Regions from separate parts of the Clostridium mucosae genome, predicted to be linked through region 4. Evidence: riboswitches for the same ligand, from Rfam matches in the RefSeq annotation. Region 4 holds a riboswitch; each other region holds the start of a gene.
The links. A riboswitch is a leader RNA that binds a small molecule or an ion and turns the genes downstream of it on or off. The one in region 4 is predicted to bind lysine.
Positions count from the first base shown of each region.

Region 1: it holds a riboswitch for lysine, as region 4 does, so the genes downstream of both, NSA50_RS19165 (transporter substrate-binding domain-containing protein) here and NSA50_RS03325 (APC family permease) in region 4, are expected to answer to the same signal.
Region 2: it holds a riboswitch for lysine, as region 4 does, so the genes downstream of both, NSA50_RS08095 (Na+/H+ antiporter NhaC family protein) here and NSA50_RS03325 (APC family permease) in region 4, are expected to answer to the same signal.
Region 3: it holds a riboswitch for lysine, as region 4 does, so the genes downstream of both, lysA (diaminopimelate decarboxylase) here and NSA50_RS03325 (APC family permease) in region 4, are expected to answer to the same signal.

Region 1 covers NZ_JANKAF010000038.1:290-4,909, forward strand. Annotated here, with positions in the region: gene NSA50_RS19155 (amino acid ABC transporter ATP-binding protein) at 1-583, opposite strand, end outside; gene NSA50_RS19160 (amino acid ABC transporter permease) at 597-1,373, opposite strand; gene NSA50_RS19165 (transporter substrate-binding domain-containing protein) at 1,449-2,273, opposite strand; lysine riboswitch at 2,424-2,607, opposite strand; partial or broken gene NSA50_RS19170 (MFS transporter) at 2,990-4,218, opposite strand.
Region 2 covers NZ_JANKAF010000005.1:106,353-110,972, forward strand. Annotated here, with positions in the region: gene NSA50_RS08080 (hypothetical protein) at 1-167, shown strand, start outside; gene NSA50_RS08085 (ACT domain-containing protein) at 294-734, shown strand; gene NSA50_RS08090 (aminopeptidase P family protein) at 753-1,985, shown strand; lysine riboswitch at 2,071-2,246, shown strand; gene NSA50_RS08095 (Na+/H+ antiporter NhaC family protein) at 2,366-4,093, shown strand; gene NSA50_RS08100 (DUF5680 domain-containing protein) at 4,230-4,620, opposite strand, start outside.
Region 3 covers NZ_JANKAF010000022.1:19,215-23,834, forward strand. Annotated here, with positions in the region: gene ftsH (ATP-dependent zinc metalloprotease FtsH) at 1-362, opposite strand, end outside; gene lepB (signal peptidase I) at 385-954, opposite strand; gene NSA50_RS17295 (DUF3006 domain-containing protein) at 951-1,175, opposite strand; gene lysA (diaminopimelate decarboxylase) at 1,311-2,603, opposite strand; lysine riboswitch at 2,739-2,907, opposite strand; gene NSA50_RS17305 (beta/alpha barrel domain-containing protein) at 2,981-3,658, opposite strand; gene NSA50_RS17310 (hypothetical protein) at 3,820-3,996, shown strand; gene NSA50_RS17315 (NAD(+) diphosphatase) at 4,123-4,620, opposite strand, start outside.
Region 4 covers NZ_JANKAF010000002.1:6,525-11,144, forward strand. Annotated here, with positions in the region: gene NSA50_RS03320 (sigma 54-interacting transcriptional regulator) at 1-1,135, opposite strand, end outside; gene NSA50_RS03325 (APC family permease) at 1,291-2,613, opposite strand; lysine riboswitch at 2,684-2,855, opposite strand; gene NSA50_RS03330 (heavy metal translocating P-type ATPase) at 2,918-4,620, opposite strand, start outside.

The sequences.
Region 1 (4,620 bases), on a different contig from region 4:
CGACTAACATTGTAAGACCTGTTTCAGCAAGTTCTTTCATAACCTTAAGAACTTCTCCTACCATTTCTGGATCAAGAGCTGATGTTGGCTCATCGAAAAGAATAACATCTTGTTCCATTGATAATGCTCTTGCAATTGCAACACGTTGCTTTTGTCCTCCCGATAATTGCTTCGGTTTAGCATTTACATAATTCTGCATACCAACAACCTCTAAATATTTCATAGCAACTTTTTCAGCTTCTTCCCTTGATCTATTTAATACCTTCATTTGTCCAACTACACAGTTACTCAATACATTATGATTGTTAAATAAGTTAAACTGCTGAAAAACCATTCCTAATTTAGTTCTATATTTATATATATTATGATTATCGTCTAAAATATTTTCTCCATTATATATTATTTCACCCGCAGTTGGTTTTTCTAAAAGGTTTATGCAACGCAACAATGTTGACTTTCCTGATCCAGAAGACCCTATTAAGCAAACAACTTCGCCCTTATCTACTGAAAAATTAATATCCTTTAATACTTCATGAGATCCAAAAGATTTATTCAAATGTTTTATATCAATTACTTTATCCATAACGTCTCCTCCATTATCCCACTACATTACCTTTTGATTTACGTAACATATCTTCAGGTCTTTCTACTTGCATTTGATTTCCTGCCATAATGTAATTATCTGGTCCATCTAACTTTCTTTCTATTGCTCTTAATATTCTAGTTACTGTATAAGTCATTATGAAATAAATAAAACCTGCAACAAAGAAAGATTCAAAATATCTAAAATTATTTCCCGCAATTGATTTAGTTTGGAAAAATAACTCAGAAACAGAAATTACATTAAGAACTGATGTATCTTTTATATTAATTACAAATTCATTTCCTGTTGCTGGTAAAATATTACGAATTACTTGTGGTAATACTACATTAATCATCGTTTGAGAATGAGTCATTCCAATAGCTTGAGCTGCTTCAAATTGTCCCTTATCTATTGATACTATACCACCTCTTACTATTTCTGACATATATGCACCTGTATTAATAGATACTATAAATAATGCTGCTACTATTTTATTTATATCTATTCCTAAAAATTGTGCAGACCCATAATAAATTACCATAGCTTGTACAATCATAGGCGTTCCTCTAAAGAATTCTATATAAATAGAAAGAATTATATTTATGATTTTAAGAAATACTTTTTTTATACCTCTCTCTGGAATAGGAATTGTTCTTATAACACCAACAAGTAGACCTATTAAAGTTCCTATTAAGGTTCCTATTATAGAAATTAAAAGTGTCATACCTGCCCCTCGTAAGAACATTGGTAAATTATCTTGAAGTATTTTTATTATCCATTCAATACTCATTTCAATCCTCCTAAAATAAAAGCAAGTTATAAGTTTAGGATGGGTTATAAAATATAATAACCCATTCTATAAAATTTATTGAGCTGCTGGTTGATTTTTAACAGCATCCCCCATTATATTTACTTGCTCTTCTTCTGATATTCCTGATAAAATTTCATTTACTTTTTGTGTTAAATCACTGTTCTTTTTGATACCTACTGCTGTTTGTGTATCCTCTGGATTAGTGACAAAACCATCTTGAAGTTCAATCATTTTAAAGTTTCTATTTGCTGATTGAGCACTTACAGCCTCTGGCTTTTCAGATACATATGCATCAATAACACCTGATTCAAGAGCCACTCTCATAGCTGGAAAATTATCCATAGCTTCTTGTTTTTTTACACCTTTAATTTGATCTATTACTGAATAATGGAATGTATTTAATTGAGCTGTAACCTTTGCTCCATTAAAATCTGCTAAAGTTTTAGCATTTTCATACTGCCCACCATTCTTAACAACTAGAACTAATTGTGATTGATAATAATTATTTGAAAAATCAATAGTTTCTCTACGTTCTGCTGTAGGAGACATACCTGCTATTATTGCATCTATTTTCCCTGAAGTTAATGCAGGTACTAGCCCGTCCCATTCAGTTTTAACAATTACTAACTCTTTACCTAATCCTTCTGCTATTTTCTTTGCAATTTCAACATCATATCCACCTGCATACTCTGAACTTCCTTCTATTTTCACTGCTCCATTTGAATCATCCATTTGTGTCCAGTTAAATGGTGGATATCCAGCCTCCATACCTACCCTAAATACATTTTCATTTTTTTCTGACTTTCCTGAGCCACAACCTGTTAGTATTAGCATTGCTACTAATGATAGTGAAATTAATAATGATAGTTTTTTCTTCATAGTAAATCCTCTCCTTTTTTTTATAATAAAAAAACCAACCCTAAATTCTTGGGTTGGTGCTATCTTAAATATTCAGATAAGATTCTATAAAAAAATAACTGAGCAAAGCTCAGGTTTAATCTTACAGATAACCTAATCCTCATCTTTCCCATTTGAGATAGCACAACTTAATAAACCGGGACGTTTATTAAGACAGTCCTGCAGTTCTTAACTGCAGACCCAGCAAGCAATATCGAGAAATATTACAAGCTTCGGCAAAATTTCCTTCTCCATAGTTTCATAGCATTCTCAAGCTCCACTAAAGACTGTTAAATTTTGCGCCTCTACCTCACATATAAAAGTGAGGCATTTATTAAATTATTTATAGTCTATACCTTTTTGTTTTAGCTGTCAATATATACTTCGCAATTTTTCTAAATATTATAAAAATTACTATAAATGACACGATACAAAATCTCTATCTCCAGAGGACTAGTTATAATTCTACAGTTTCCTCTGATTTTTATGCAAAATCATATTTTTTTTAATGAGGCATAAAATCCCACTACACTTTAATAGGCGTTCTCGCCAAAGCCTACTATTAAGCCTACTATTGTTTTGATAAAAAATAATACTCTACAGAACAGACTTTTCTACAGTCTATTCTATAGAGCATTTTTTACTTTTAAACAACTTAACTTTCTTATAAATATATTATTGTTATCTAATTAAATTGTTTAATTTAATCTTTCTCCAGCTTCTATTAACACAGTATCTTTAAACATAAAAACACTTTGAACAAACAAGAATATTCCTGTGATTATAAGTAAGCATTCTATTTTTATAACATCTGCTAAAGGCCCAAATATAATCATACCAGCTGGCATCATAATACTTGAAATCATTCCAAATACTCCAAAAACTCTTCCTTGAAAATCCGGTTCTACCTTTTCTTGTAATAAAACTGTTGATGGCGTATTAAAAATAGGCATAGCCACTCCCACAATAGCCATAATAGCTAAATATAGCCAAAATATTGGAATAACACCTAAAAGAAATGTACCAAGTCCTATAATACCAGTGGATAAAATCATAGTATATACTCTATTCTTGAATCCTCCCCAAGATGCCATAATTATGCCACCAACCATCATTCCTACTGAGAATGTAATTTCTATAGCTGTTAGTCTCCAAATATCATTTCCAAAACTACGAGTTACTTGTAATGGCGTTAAAAAAGAAATTGGTGCTGCTAAAATAAAGAAAATAGTACAAAATAAGAAGAACTTTTTTACATAGCTATGGTTCTTAATGTATTTAACACCTGCTTTCATATCATCAAAATAGCTATTATGCTGCGCTTCCAAAGCTTTAGAATGAGCTTTCACCTTAAGGAAAATTAACAATGTAAAAACAGCTATCATTGCAGTTATAACATCTATAAAGAATATTGTTTCAATTGTAGCTATACTCAATAATGCTCCACTAAGCATAGGACATATTAGCATTGTTAATGATTGTATACTACTATTTATTCCATTTATTTTACTAAGCTTATTTTCTGGTACAATTTGTGGTATAAAGGATCCAACTGCCGGTGTTTGAACTCCTGTTCCTAATGATCTTATAGCTAAAACTAAAATAACATCCAAGGAGCATCATAACCTAGAAGAAATATTATAGCTAAAATTAATGTAGATATTGCTATCAAAGAATCTGATATAACTATTAACATTTTTCGATTGTATCTATCAGCCCATACTCCTGCAAATGGAGAAATAAAAAAGGAAGGTAAAAATCCGCATATAATAGATATTGTCATCATATCTCCTGATTGTGTTGTTAAAGTAATATACCAAGTAATAGCGTATTGAACAAGCATTGAACCAAATAAAGATATAGTTTGGCTTGTTAGAAAAAGTATTGAATTTTTCTTCCAATCATTTTGTATACTTGTAATCGTCATATTTATCACCTCTTCATGTTTAAATTAAACAAAAAGCCCTTCCAAACTATCAATTTGGAGGGGCATACCATTACCACATAATATCATATTAAATACAGTATTGTTATACAAGCTTATAAGTATAATCTGTACTTTATATAAGGTAATATAATGCTTTTTAATCCCATCCAAACTAAATTAGCAGTTTTATACAACACTAAAACTCACACCTTTTATTCAGAAGATGCTCACCATTTTATTTGTATTGATTTTAACTTATTGAATAAGACTAAATTAACATTTTATATAATCACCTCATATTTTAGATTGGCTTAATTATATATTCAAAATAAAGTTGTGTCAATAAAATATCTATATAAAATTAACTATTTACTAGATAATTAAAAAAGTTTATCATAACCT
Region 2 (4,620 bases), on a different contig from region 4:
TTTTAGCTATATTTTTAGCGTATGGAGTAGGATTAGGAGTATTAGTTGGTCTATTTGTTGGAAACATACAACTTTGCTTTGCTTTAGGGGGAGTTATATCTATTTTGATTTCACTTATAAAAATTTTTATAGGAAGAGTTAAGAAATCAAATAAGATTCATATATAAATACATTCATATATAAATACAATGAAAAAAATAAACATTACGAATAATATGTATTTTCTTTTAAATAAGCTATATAATTATTAATTATATAGCTTATTTAATTTTCATATAGGGGCAGGTGATGTTATGGCTTCAGAAAAGTTTTATATTATTAGTAGTAAAGTGTTGCCGGAAGTTTTTAAAAAGGTTTTAGACGTTAAAGAAAGTCTTTTTACGGGAAAGGCAAAAGATATAAGTGAAGCTGTAAAACAAACAGGAATAAGCAGAAGTACATTTTATAAATATAAGGATTATGTTTTTCCTATGTCAGAGGGGATAAATAGTAAAAAGATAACCTTAGTTGTACTACTATCTCACGAAACTGGAACTTTATCTAAGGTTTTAGATTGTATTGCTTTTAATAAGGGAAATATATTAACGATAAATCAAGATATACCTATAAATATGGCTGCAAATGTAACTATAACATTAGATATATCTAATATGAAAAAAGATTTAAAACACTTAGTTAATACTTTAAGAGCATTACCTAATGTTGTTAGTGTTAAGGTATTAGCTATGGAGTAAAAAAGAGGGAGTGAATTTATGAATAAGGAATTCTATAAGAATAATAGAGCTAAGGTGTTAGAATGTATTGAAGATAATTCTTTACTAATTTTATTTGCAGGAAATGCACCAAAGAAAACTGCTGATGAAAATTATCATTTTACGCCAAATAGAAATTTTTATTACTTAACTGGAGTTGATGAAGAAAATCATATTTTAGTTTTATCTAAGATTAATGGTAAGGTCAATGAATATTTATTTATAAAAGAAGTTGATCCTATTGCAGAAAAGTGGGAAGGAAAAACTATTAGAAAAGAAGAGGTTCCTGAAATTTGTGGAATAGAGGATATTAAATACCTTGGGGAGTTTGATAATTTTATAGAAAAATTAGTTCTTAATAAAAAAGAATTAAATATATATCTTGATCTAGAAAAAGGTAATGCGTCATATAAATATGCGAATGAAGTTAACAATAAATATTATAATATAAATATTAAGAATGCTTTTAAAATTATAGGGGATTTAAGACTTATTAAGACTGAGGAAGAAGTTAATACAATAAGAAAAGCAATAGAAATTACAATAGAAGGCGTAAAAGAGTTAATGAAAAATTCCAAGCCTGGTATTAAGGAATATGAACTAGAAGCATATTTTGATTTTATATGCAAGAAAAATGGAGTAAAAGATTTTGCTTTTAAAACTATTGCAGCAGCAGGTAAAAATGCTACAGTACTACATTATGTAACGAATGATTCAAAATTAAATGATGGAGACTTAATATTATTTGATTTAGGTGCTCAATATAAATACTATAATGGTGATATATCAAGAACCTTCCCTATTAATGGTAAATTTACTGAAAGGCAGAAAGAGGTTTATAATGCTGTTCTTAGAGTGAATGAAAAAGTTATTAAGGAAATGAAGCCAGGAGTTAAATTTCTTGATTTAAATAAAAAGGCAAAGGATTGGATTTCAGAAGAATGTATTTCTCTTGGATTAATGACAGAAAAAGATGATGTTTCAAAATTCTATTACCATAGTATAGGACATAGTTTAGGAATGGATACACATGATATAGAATTAGAAAATAGAGATGTTACATTTGAGCCTGGAATGATATATACTGTTGAGCCTGGAATATATATCGAGAATGAAGGAATTGGAATTAGAATAGAAGATGATGTTTTAATTACCGAAGAAGGAAATGAAGTATTAACAAAAGAAATGATTAAAACAGTAGAGGAAATAGAAGAATTTATGGCGGATAAATAAGATTATTAGAAATTAATATTTACGTTATAGTTGATTTGACAAGTTAATATCTGTATAATATAGGTATAAATTAAATGTGAATAACGACAAGGGTAGAGGAGCGATACTTAAGAGTACTATTAACGAGGTAAGCACAGTGATTTAATAGGAAAGGAATTATCGCCGAAGCGTATGATTGATGCTTTAAAATCATATGGCTGGGGTTGCATAAAATATATGTAACACTGTCACAAACTTGCTTTGTGGTGAGCTATCGCTTGAGGAATTTTACTTTTTCTATTATAGTTTAAAGTATATTTAGAGCCTTGAGTGAAAACTCAAGGCTCTTTTTAATTTCTGCCCTTTAATTATTTACAAAATTACATTAAGGGGGATTAAATATGAATAATAAAAAAAGTTTAAAAGTAGCATTATTGACTATTATGATGATATTACTATCAACATCAATAGTCTTTGCAGAAGAGGTAGATATAGCTACATCTAATGCAAATCATTATGGGTTATTAACTTTAATACCACCTGTTATTGCAATAGTATTAGCTTTTTTAACGAAGAATGTAATTATATCTTTATTTATTGGAACATTATCAGGAACTTTCTTAGTACAACTAGTGGACAATTCACTTTTTAATGCTATTATAAATTCGTTTTTGGATTTTGTATCTAGAGTTTTAAACTCATTAGCTGATCCTTGGAATGCTGGTATAATTCTTCAGGTATTAGTTATAGGAGGAGTTATACATTTAGTTGCTAAGATGGGGGGCGCTAAGGCTGTTGCAGAAGTACTAGCAAGAAAAGCTAAAACTGCCAAAAGCACTCAAGTAGTTACTCTTTTATTAGGATTAGCTGTGTTTTTTGATGACTATGCTAATTCATTAATAGTTGGACCTATCATGAAACCAGTATCAGATAAAATGAAGATATCAAGAGAAAGATTAGCATTTATTATAGATGCAACAGCAGCACCAATAGCTGGATTAGCCATTGTATCGACATGGATAGGATTAGAGGTTGGTTTAATAAATGATGCCTTTATTAATGGTATAGGTCAAGAAGTTGATGCTTTTGGGATTTTCTTACAAACTATACCTTATAGATTTTATAATATACTGATACTATTTTTTGTATTTATTACTTCAATATTATTAAAAGAGTTTGGACCTATGTATAAGGCAGAAATAGAAGCAAGGAGAAGGGGATTAAATTCTAAAGATGAAGAAGTTGCAGTAGAGTCCAATATGGATCATGCTGAACTTGAACCAAAAGAAGGGATAAAGCTAAGTATATGGAATGCCATAATTCCAATCGGTGTACTAGTTGTGACGGCATTACTTTGTTTCTATTTTAGTGGTTACTCTGCAATAATGGGGGGAGATGACGTTTCACTTCAACAAATAATTACTAATTCACCATTATCATTTAAAGCTATACAAGAAGCTTTTAGTGCATCAGATGCATCTGTTGCGTTATTCCAATCAGCATTAGTAGCAAGTATAGTATCTATAATAATGGGAGTAGCTAAAAAAATATTTACAATTTCAGAAGCTATAGATACATGGATAGACGGTATGAAACCTTTATTAATAACAGGAGTAATATTATTATTAGCGTGGTCACTTAGTTCTGTAATAAAAGATTTAGGAACAGCAAAATATCTTGTTTCATTACTTTCAGGATCATTACCTAATTTCTTATTACCAAGCCTTATATTTATACTAGGTGCAATTATTTCATTTGCAACAGGAACTGCTTATGGAACTATGGGAATATTGATGCCGCTTGCAATACCATTGTCATATTCGATGAATCCTGATATGAGTTATGTAATTGTTAGTACAAGTGCAGTATTAACAGGAGCTATTTTTGGTGATCATTGTTCACCGATATCAGATACTACTATTCTTTCATCAATGGGAGCTGGATGCAATCATATAGCACACGTAAATACTCAAATGTGGTATGCTTTATTTATAGCATCCATAACAATTATATTTGGATATATACCAGCAGGTTTTGGATTACAGTGGTATGTAGTTCTCCCGATATCAATAATAGCAGTGTTCTTAGGAGTACAAATATTAGGTAAGAAGGTTGAAGAAGTAAAGTAAAAAATGATAAATTAACTTGGAATAATAATTAACTAGTATTATAGTCTAGTTATATTAAAGATTTGAAATACCATATATAGTAAATGAAGCTCTACAAGATGTTTATTTGTAGAGCTTCATTCTAAGTTGGAAATATTTATTTAAGGTTTCCACCATGGAAATAAAGTCTGAATACTTCATTTCCTTTATGAGATATTGATTCAACTCCATTAAATAAGGATAAATCTCCATCCCACTTACATTCATAAATAAAATCTTCATCTTCAAAATATTTTGGGCCTCTGAATGGAGAATCTTCGGATACATTTTTTAAAGCTTTTTTTAAAAACTTGTTAAATCCAGATGGTGTTTCATTAACAAGAACTTGTCCTTTATAATTCATCCCCCAGCAAACCTTTTCACTAAGCCAAACTAATTCCTCGCCTATGAATTCCTTATCTCCAACATGACTATCAAGGTAATAATAATTATATTTTTTATAAGCGTAGTCTTTTGAGTTTGGTCTAGATGATTTTTCTTTCTTAGCT
Region 3 (4,620 bases), on a different contig from region 4:
AGAATAAAGTCTACTATAAAATTATTTTGTACAGGCTCACCTTTAAACTCTACTCCAGATTCATTTAAAATATTTATTAAATTAGGATCATCAACATTGCCAGTATATAATAATTTTCCTGTTTCTTTAGTATTTTCATCACTTTTAGGCAGTATTTTTATTTCTGTAGATGAAATTACAACACTTTCTACTTGCTTATTTTCTACCATATTTAAAAATTCATTATAACTTATTTCTCGAGTTGTCATAAGATTTTTAGTCGAAGTGAATGCGTATAAAAACAGAAATGCCATTACTGCATAGAATAATGTATGCTGCTTTTTATTATTGTTATTATTTTCTTCTGTATTCTTATTTTCCATTGCTCTTCCTTTCCTTGTATATCTATTTTATTTTACCAATTTGATCAAAAGGATACACTTTTATTTGAGCTTTGCCACTTATATCTTCTCCATCAATATATGGATTAATCCAGTACCTAGAGTCTTTTGACCAAAGTCTGTTATCTCCTAAGAAGAAGTATTTTCCTTCGGGTACTTCATACTCTCCATTAAAATTGTCTTCAGCACCTATATAATCTTCTTGTAACTCTTCTCCATTTACAAATACCTTACCATTTTCTATTTTTATTTTATCTCCTGGTAATCCTATTAACCTTTTTATTAATGACTCTTGAAGCTCTTCTGAGTTGAATACTATAATATCCCCTCGTTTAAGCTTTTCTAAATTATATACTCGTGTAACAAAAAGTCTATCTCCAACATTCAATGTAGGTACCATTGATTCTGATGGAATTAAAACTTTAAATAATAGAAATTTATTTATAAGAAAGGCTAATATTATAGCTGAAACTATTGGAATTCCCCATTCACTAATAAAATTTTTTTTAGAATCACTATCTTTCTTACCTTCTTCTATATCAATTCCTTCATTTATATTATTACTCTCACTCATTCTTCCCATAATCCTTTCATCATAGTATTAATACTTTCACGTCTTAATTTAGTAGCTTTTTCATCTATAAAATAGAAGTTATCTTTTTTAATTAAAATATCCCCTTCTTTTACACTTCCTATTATATCACTTTTTTTGACATTAATTAAATTATCATATTCTATCTCTAACACAACATAATCGCTCTCAATTCTATCAACTATATATTCCTTTTTCTCCATAATGCTCCTGTTATTACTCACCTCTCTTTTTTAGCTTATATTCTAGTATATCATATTTGTTGAAAATTTAAATAGAATATATATTATTAAAAATAGGGTAAATGATTTTCATTTACCCTATTATTTATACTAATATTATACTTCATTAATTAATAATTCTTCATAATTTTGTCTTTTACATACAACTTTTGCTTCACCATTTCTTACAAATACAACTGCTGGTCTTAAATTTTTATTATATCCACTAGCCATAGAAAATCCATATGCTCCAGTTGATAGAACTGCAAGTATATCTCCACTTTCTGCTTCTTGAAGGTTTATATCTTGTAATAAAATATCTCCAGATTCACAACACTTACCAGCTACCGTAACTTTATCCTCCATACTTTCACTTGCTTTATTAGCTACTATAGCCTCATATTTTGCTTCATATAAAGCAGGTCTTATATTATCTGTCATGCCACCATCTACGGCTAAATATTTCCTTACTCCTGGTATTTCCTTAATTGATCCTATATTATATAAAGTTGTTCCTGCATTAGCTACAATTGATCTTCCTGGTTCTATTGTCAAAATAGGTTTTTTAAGTGATAATTTACTGCACACTTCATTAACTCTATTTAATATAGTATCACAATATTCTTTTGTTTCTTTTGGCTTATCGCCTTCTGAATAATAAATTCCAAATCCTCCACCTAAATCTAATTCTTCAATCATATAACCTGTTTCTTGTCTTATAGTATTTATAAAATTTATCATCACTTCTGATGCATCACCAAATGGCTCAGTCTCAAAAATTTGTGATCCTATATGACAATGAAGCCCTACTAATTCTATATTTTGTAATTCTAAAGCTTTCTTTACAGCATCCATTATTATATTACCTACTGGTGCAAATCCAAACTTTGAATCTATCTGTCCAGTTTTAATATAGTCATGAGTATGAGCTTCTATTCCTGGTGTAAGTCTTAAATAAATCTTTTGAATCTTATTATACCTTTCGGATATTTCATTTATCTTTGCCATTTCCCATAGATTATCTACTATAAACCTTCCTACTCCCAATTTAATTCCAAGCTCTATTTCTTCTAAAGTCTTATTGTTCCCATGAAAATATATCTTCTCCATAGGAAAGTTAGCCCTATATGCTGTATATAGTTCACCCCCAGAAACAACGTCTAAATAAAGCCCTTCTTGATCTATAAGCCTGCACATTTCTAATGTCAAAAATGATTTTCCTGCAAAAGCTACTCTATTATTCTCAGAATTAACCTTAAAATATTTTATATAATCCCTACAATTATCTATTAAAAGTTGTTCATCCATTACATACAACGGTGTTCCATAATCTTTTACTAAATCCCTTGCCTTTACGCCCCCAATTACTAAATCATTTTCTTCTATTTTGCTTGCCCCAAATAATCTCATATAATCTCCTCCAAATATACTTTCATTAATTATAAAATAAAACCACTATGGTTATCCATAGTGGCAGATTTCCTTAAGTGAAATTAAAGCTATAAAATATTTAGCATATAATAATAAAATTAATAATTTATAATTATTGCCTGTAGCTCTCCACTTTCGTGACAGTTGCACACATGTTATATGTACAACCAAAAATAGATTCTTGCAATAATCTATTTCTTCGGCTATTAATCCTTTCTTTATAAATCATCACTTTGCAAAGCTCATTATAAATACTATTAATAACAGCACCTCTACCCTGATAATTAGCCATATATATTATTATACATCTTTTGTTATATTATTCTACAACTTTATGAATTTATAAATTATTAATTTTAATTTTGATCTCTATATTTATCCATTAGGCTTCCCATCACATCGCCAGATGGTGGTGGAGTATATGTTATTGCATTTGCCCCAGCCTCTATAGTTCTCATTATAGTTTCTTCTGTCGGTCCACCAGTTGCAATTATCGGGAATGTAGGAAATTGCTCTCTTATTTTCCTCACAATGTTAGGTGTATTCTTACCTCCAGAAACATTTAATATTGTTGCCCCAGATCCAATCCTTTCAGCAACATTTTCACATTCAGAAACTACAGTTACAATTACAGGAATATCTATAGTTTCTCGTATTTTTTCTATAATTTCATTTGCTGTAGGAGCATTTACAACTACTCCCATTGCACCTTTAAATTCTGCATCTAAAGCCAAATTAACTACTCTTTTCCCTTGAGTTATTCCGCCACCTACGCCACAAAATACAGGTACATCTGCTGCCATAACTAAGGCTTGTGTTATAAGTGGTTGAGGAGTAAAGGGATATACTGCTATTATAGCATCAGCATTGGTATTTCTTATTATGGCAACATCTGTAGTAAATAATAATGACTTTATTCTTTTTCCAAATATTTTTATTCCACTACAATCTCTTATACAAGAAGGTACTTCTATAACATGACTTCTTAATAATCCTTTTATCTCTGGTACTTGTTTAATTTTCTTCCCATCCATACCAAACTCCTCCTATTTTATATTTAACTCTAATTTTTTTAAGCTATAATTATATTATACTACCTCAAATATATATTAAGATACATATAACTAAATAATTTTATTAGATTAATTCATTTTTATCAATATATTTATTTTAATTTTTAACATAAATAATAATTTTGAAAAATGTTTATATTTATTCAAAATATAAAAAAGAAACTTTTCTGTATTATAGCTTAGATGGAGAATGTGAATTATATGGAGAGCTTTCTTTAGTTGGAATTATGATAAATAAGGCTGAAATAAATTATAATGATAGAACTTTATCTGTTAAAATATATGAATCTGATTATTAAGCATTATGTAATTAAAAAACAGTAAATAGATTTATACATAAATCTATTTACTGTTTTTTAAACGCCTCGATTTGCTTTAATTTCCTTCTACAGCTATTCCAAAGGCTCTACTATTTATATAATCATTTATATACTTTTAGCTTCTCTTATCTCCAAGACCTTTTTTACAACCCTTGTACCAATTATATCCTCTTTCATTTCCTCTAATGCATCTGCTAGCTTACTCCAACCCATACCTTCTACTTCATCGGATTTATTAATTTCACCTGAAACAAAATCTGCCATGAATGTTATCATTAAAATTTCCTTATCTTTTACATAATCAGAACCCATATATGTAATATTATTTATATCAATTCCAGCCTCTTCTTTTACTTCCCTATAAACTGCTTCTTCTGCTGTTTCATTATTATCTACATATCCCGTTAACAATACCTTAGAATTTTTGTATATATAACTTTGCTTCAATAATAATATTTCATCATTCTTAATTATTGCCACCATTATACATGGCTTTGGAGTATCAAAAAACATCACATCGTCATGAGAACAATACGGTACACCGCCTTCATCCCAACTATACTTTTCTTCTAATCCTCTACCGCATAAAGGACAAAATTTGTA
Region 4 (4,620 bases):
TATATGAAAATTTAAGAACATCTCCCATATTGTTTAATATCTCATCAACTTCATCTCTATACTCTTGTAACTTCATAAGGCCCATTTTTACTCTCTGATGTAAATCTTCCTGATCAACTAATATATAGTCCTTATTTTTAGCTTTATATTTTAAAAATGCTCTTGCACAAGAAAGTTGAAGATCACTTTTTAATTGACCTATATTATTAGGACAATCATATAATAAAAATGATATTAATGCATTTTTATTAAAATAAATACTCTTTGAAACTCTTTGAGATTCATTTTCTATAAACTCTCTAAGCAAATAATATCTTTCTTTTATATTCTTCTCCTTTAATGATGGCAAGGTTATCACCATTGGTATTCTTCTGCTAAAAGTTTTAAGTAAGAATGATTGAGGATCTTCTGTGGTTGCTGCAATAATTTGTGCTTCCACATTAACAAGTTTTTCAGTATCTCCTAGCACTCTGAAATGTCCTTTATCTATATATGTAAATAACATTTCCTGACCTTGTGGAGATAACCTATGAATTTCATCTAAAAATAATATTCCACCATGAGCCTTTTTTAGCAGGCCATCTCTATCAGAATCAGCACCTGTATAAGCACCCTTCTTTACTCCAAATATTTGAGCCATAACTAGTTGTGGGTTATCTGCATAATCTGCACAATTGAATCTAACAAAAGGTGCTTCTTCTCCTATAACCTTTGACTCTATTGCAAAGTTATACATAGCTTCTGCAAACATAGATTTACCGACACCAGTTTCACCTAAAATTAAAGTGTGCAATCCTCTCGGAGGATATAATATTGCAGCTTTTGCTTGTTGAATTGGCATTTGTAAACTTAATTTAGCCCCAACTAATGTATCAAGAGTATTTCGCTTTATCTCTTTATAAGCTTTCTTAATTTCTTTTGACTTTTTATCTTCATTTTTAGTAACGCAGCTGTACTTAACTGGATGGCCTTCTATTTTGTTAAGAACTCCATCTTTATAAAGCTGATTTAAATATCTACTTACATTAGCCCTGTCTAACTTCATAAAAATACTAAGTTCACTTGCTGTTACTCCTTGATTATTTTTTACTTCTAACTCTTTTAAAGCATTATAAATCTCATCTATTTTGCTCATATTTACCTCCCATCACCTTTATGTAAACTTTTATATCTTATTAATTCTAACATATAATTATTTTTTTTACAGTAGCAAAATTTTTTGAAGATAAAAATAAAGCTTATCCTTATTTTTTATAAGAATAAGCTTATTTTTACTATTTTTAGTTTTGTTTATAATGTTTTTTTATTTTTATGATGATTGTATATGTAAAATGGAACCCCAAGTAACATAAGTATAAATCCCCACATTACTATTTCAGCTCCTGAACCATATATAGTCCACATTGTATATATAAATGCTAATAAAGGAACAAAAGATTTCTTCAAGAAAATTTTTAACGTTATATCTTTTTCACCTTTAAACATAAGCATAATTTCTGCACATGCAGTTAAAAGATATACTGGCAAAAATGCTAATGTAGCAAGTATAGTTATAAAAGTAAATGCTGAAACCATACTTTTTTGATAATTCATTATAAGTAATATATTTACAAGTACTGAGCCTATTATTAAAGCATTTGAAGGTGTTGAATATTTAGGATGTAGTTTCCCCAATCCCTTAGGAAATACGCCATCTTCTCCTGCAGCATAGGCAACTCTTGCAGTTGATAATAACCAACCAATAGTTGTACCTAAAATACATATAACTACTGATATCGCTAGAGGTTTTCCTATTGCAGAACCTAAAATCTTAGTTAATATATCAGTAAGAGGTGCAGAACTTGTAGATAGCTCTCCATTAGGCATTGCTCCCATACTAGCTACACTTATTAAAATATATATTATTGCTGAAATTATCATTCCATAAATTGTACTTTTCCTTACATTCTTTTCTGGATTACTAATTTCACCTGCAGTTACAGTTGCACTTTCTAATCCAACAAAAGCCCACAAAGTAGAAGTGGCAGCAAGAGGAACTGATTCAAGACCTTTCCCATCCGGCATCAATGGTAAGAAATTAGCACTATCAAAATTTAAAAAGGCTACTACTACAAATAATCCAAAAAATACAATTTTAAATACTGTTACAAATGACTGTATCTTTCCAGCTTTCTTAACACCCACTATATTTATAATTGTAAATATCCATAATATTGAGCTAGTATATATTATTGAAGCTAATGGATTGTTAAGAGCCGGAATTATTGCTGCACTATAACTAGCTAATGCTACTATTATAGCTGCATTACCAATCCATGAACCATTCCAATATAACCAAGCACTTAAAAAACCTGCAAATTCTCCAAAAGCTTCTTTTGTATATTGATAAGCTCCACCTGTAGATGGATATTTAGATCCTAAATTAGCAAAGGATATAGCTATCAATATTGATCCAATTGTCGTTATTATCCAAGCAATCATTGTTGCTAGTGGGCCAGATACATCTGCTAATGTTGCTGGTAACATAAATACACCTGAGCCTATCATATTTCCACACACAAGCATAGTAGCCATAAATAAAGTAATTTCCTTTTTCATATGCTTCTTTTCCATACTTTTCTCCTAAAAAAATAAGCCCAAAGATTTCTCTTTGGGCTCGTATTTATTGCAAACTTTAAACAAACACAAAGATAGCTCTCCACAAATTATTGTGACAGCTTTGCATATATTTTATACAAAACCAGTTTAAAATCCTTAAGCAAAATTATAAACTTCGGCAATAATTCCTTTCATATTAAATCATCGTGCTTACCTCATTAATATTACTATTAATTATTGCAACCTCTATCTACAAATATTTAATTTACATCTTAATTTTATCAAAATTTCAACATATGTCAAGGGCATTCGACACAAACTAAATGTTTGCTTTAAATTTTCTAAGTCTTAATGCATTTAATAATACTGATACAGAACTTAAGCTCATGGCACCAGCTGCTATCATAGGATTTAATAATGGACCTCCGAAAATATGAAGTACTCCCATTGCTACTGGTATTCCTAACACGTTATATGCAAATGCCCAGAATAAATTTTGTTTTATATTATTTATAGTCACTTTACTCAACTGAATTGCTTTTATAACGTCTACTAGATCACTCTTCATTAATACAATATCTGCAGATTCTATAGCTACATCTGTTCCTGATCCTATTGCTATTCCTACATCAGCTTGAACTAATGCTGGAGCATCATTTATTCCATCTCCAACCATTGCTACTTTTTTATTTTCGCTTTGTAATTTTTTAACTTCACTCGCCTTATCTTCAGGTAACACTTCTGCTAAGACAATGTCTATTCCTACTTCTTTTGCAATGGCTCTTGCTGTTTTTTCATTATCACCAGTTATCATTGCTACTTTTATCCCCATATTATGGATAGCTTCTATAGCTTTTTTACTATTTTCTTTAACTGTATCTGCAACTGCTACAATTCCTTTTATTTGATTATCTATAGCTAAAAACATAGGAGTTTTTCCTTCTTCTGCTAACTTATTAGATTTATCATGTAAGTCACCTAATTCTATTCCTCTTTCTGTCATTAGCTTCTTATTACCTAAGGCAATAATACTGCCTTCTATTTTTACTTCTATCCCATGACCTGGTATAGCTTTAAATTCTTCAATCTTCTTCAACATAATATTTTTTTCTTCTGCAGCTCTTACTATAGCTTCTCCTAATGGATGCTCTGAACCTTTTTCTGCACTGGCTGCTAATGCTAAAATATTTGTTTCACTTATATCTTTGCTAATTATATTTGTTACCTTTGGCTTTCCTTCTGTTATAGTTCCAGTTTTATCAAAAACAATAGTTTCTATTTTATATGCAGTTTCTAGAGCTTCTCCACCTTTTATAAGAACTCCATTTTCAGCACCTTTCCCTGTTCCTACCATAATTGCCGTAGGTGTTGCTAATCCTAAAGCGCAAGGACATGCTATAACTAAAACTGCTATAAATATAGTTAGAGAAAATACAGCTGACTCACCAGATATATACCAAGCTAAGGCTGCTATAATAGCTAATCCTATTACTGTTGGTACAAAATAAGCTGCTATTACATCAGCAAGTTTTGCTATTGGTGCTTTTGTTCCTTGAGCATCTTCGACTAATTTAATTATTTGAGCAAGTGCTGTATCATCTCCAACTTTAGTAGCTCTATATTTTATAAATCCTGTTTTATTAATACTTGCACCAATTACCTTACTTCCTACACTCTTTTCAACTGGAATACTTTCTCCTGTAAGCATAGATTCATCTATTGATGTATTTCCTTCTATAACTTCTCCATCAACAGGCAACTTTTCACCTGGCTTTACAATTACAATATCTGAAACTTTTACCTCTTCAATAGGAATAGTAAGTTCTTTGCCATCTCTAATAATATTTGCAGTCTTAGGAGCTAATCCCATGAGTTTCTTAATAGCATCTGAAGTTTTTCCCTTTGATACAGCTTCTAAATACTTGCCTAAAGTTATTAATGCAAGTATTACTGCTGCTGATTCAAAATATAAATGCATTGCATATTCATGATCACCAATATTTATTTTATATATAGCAAATA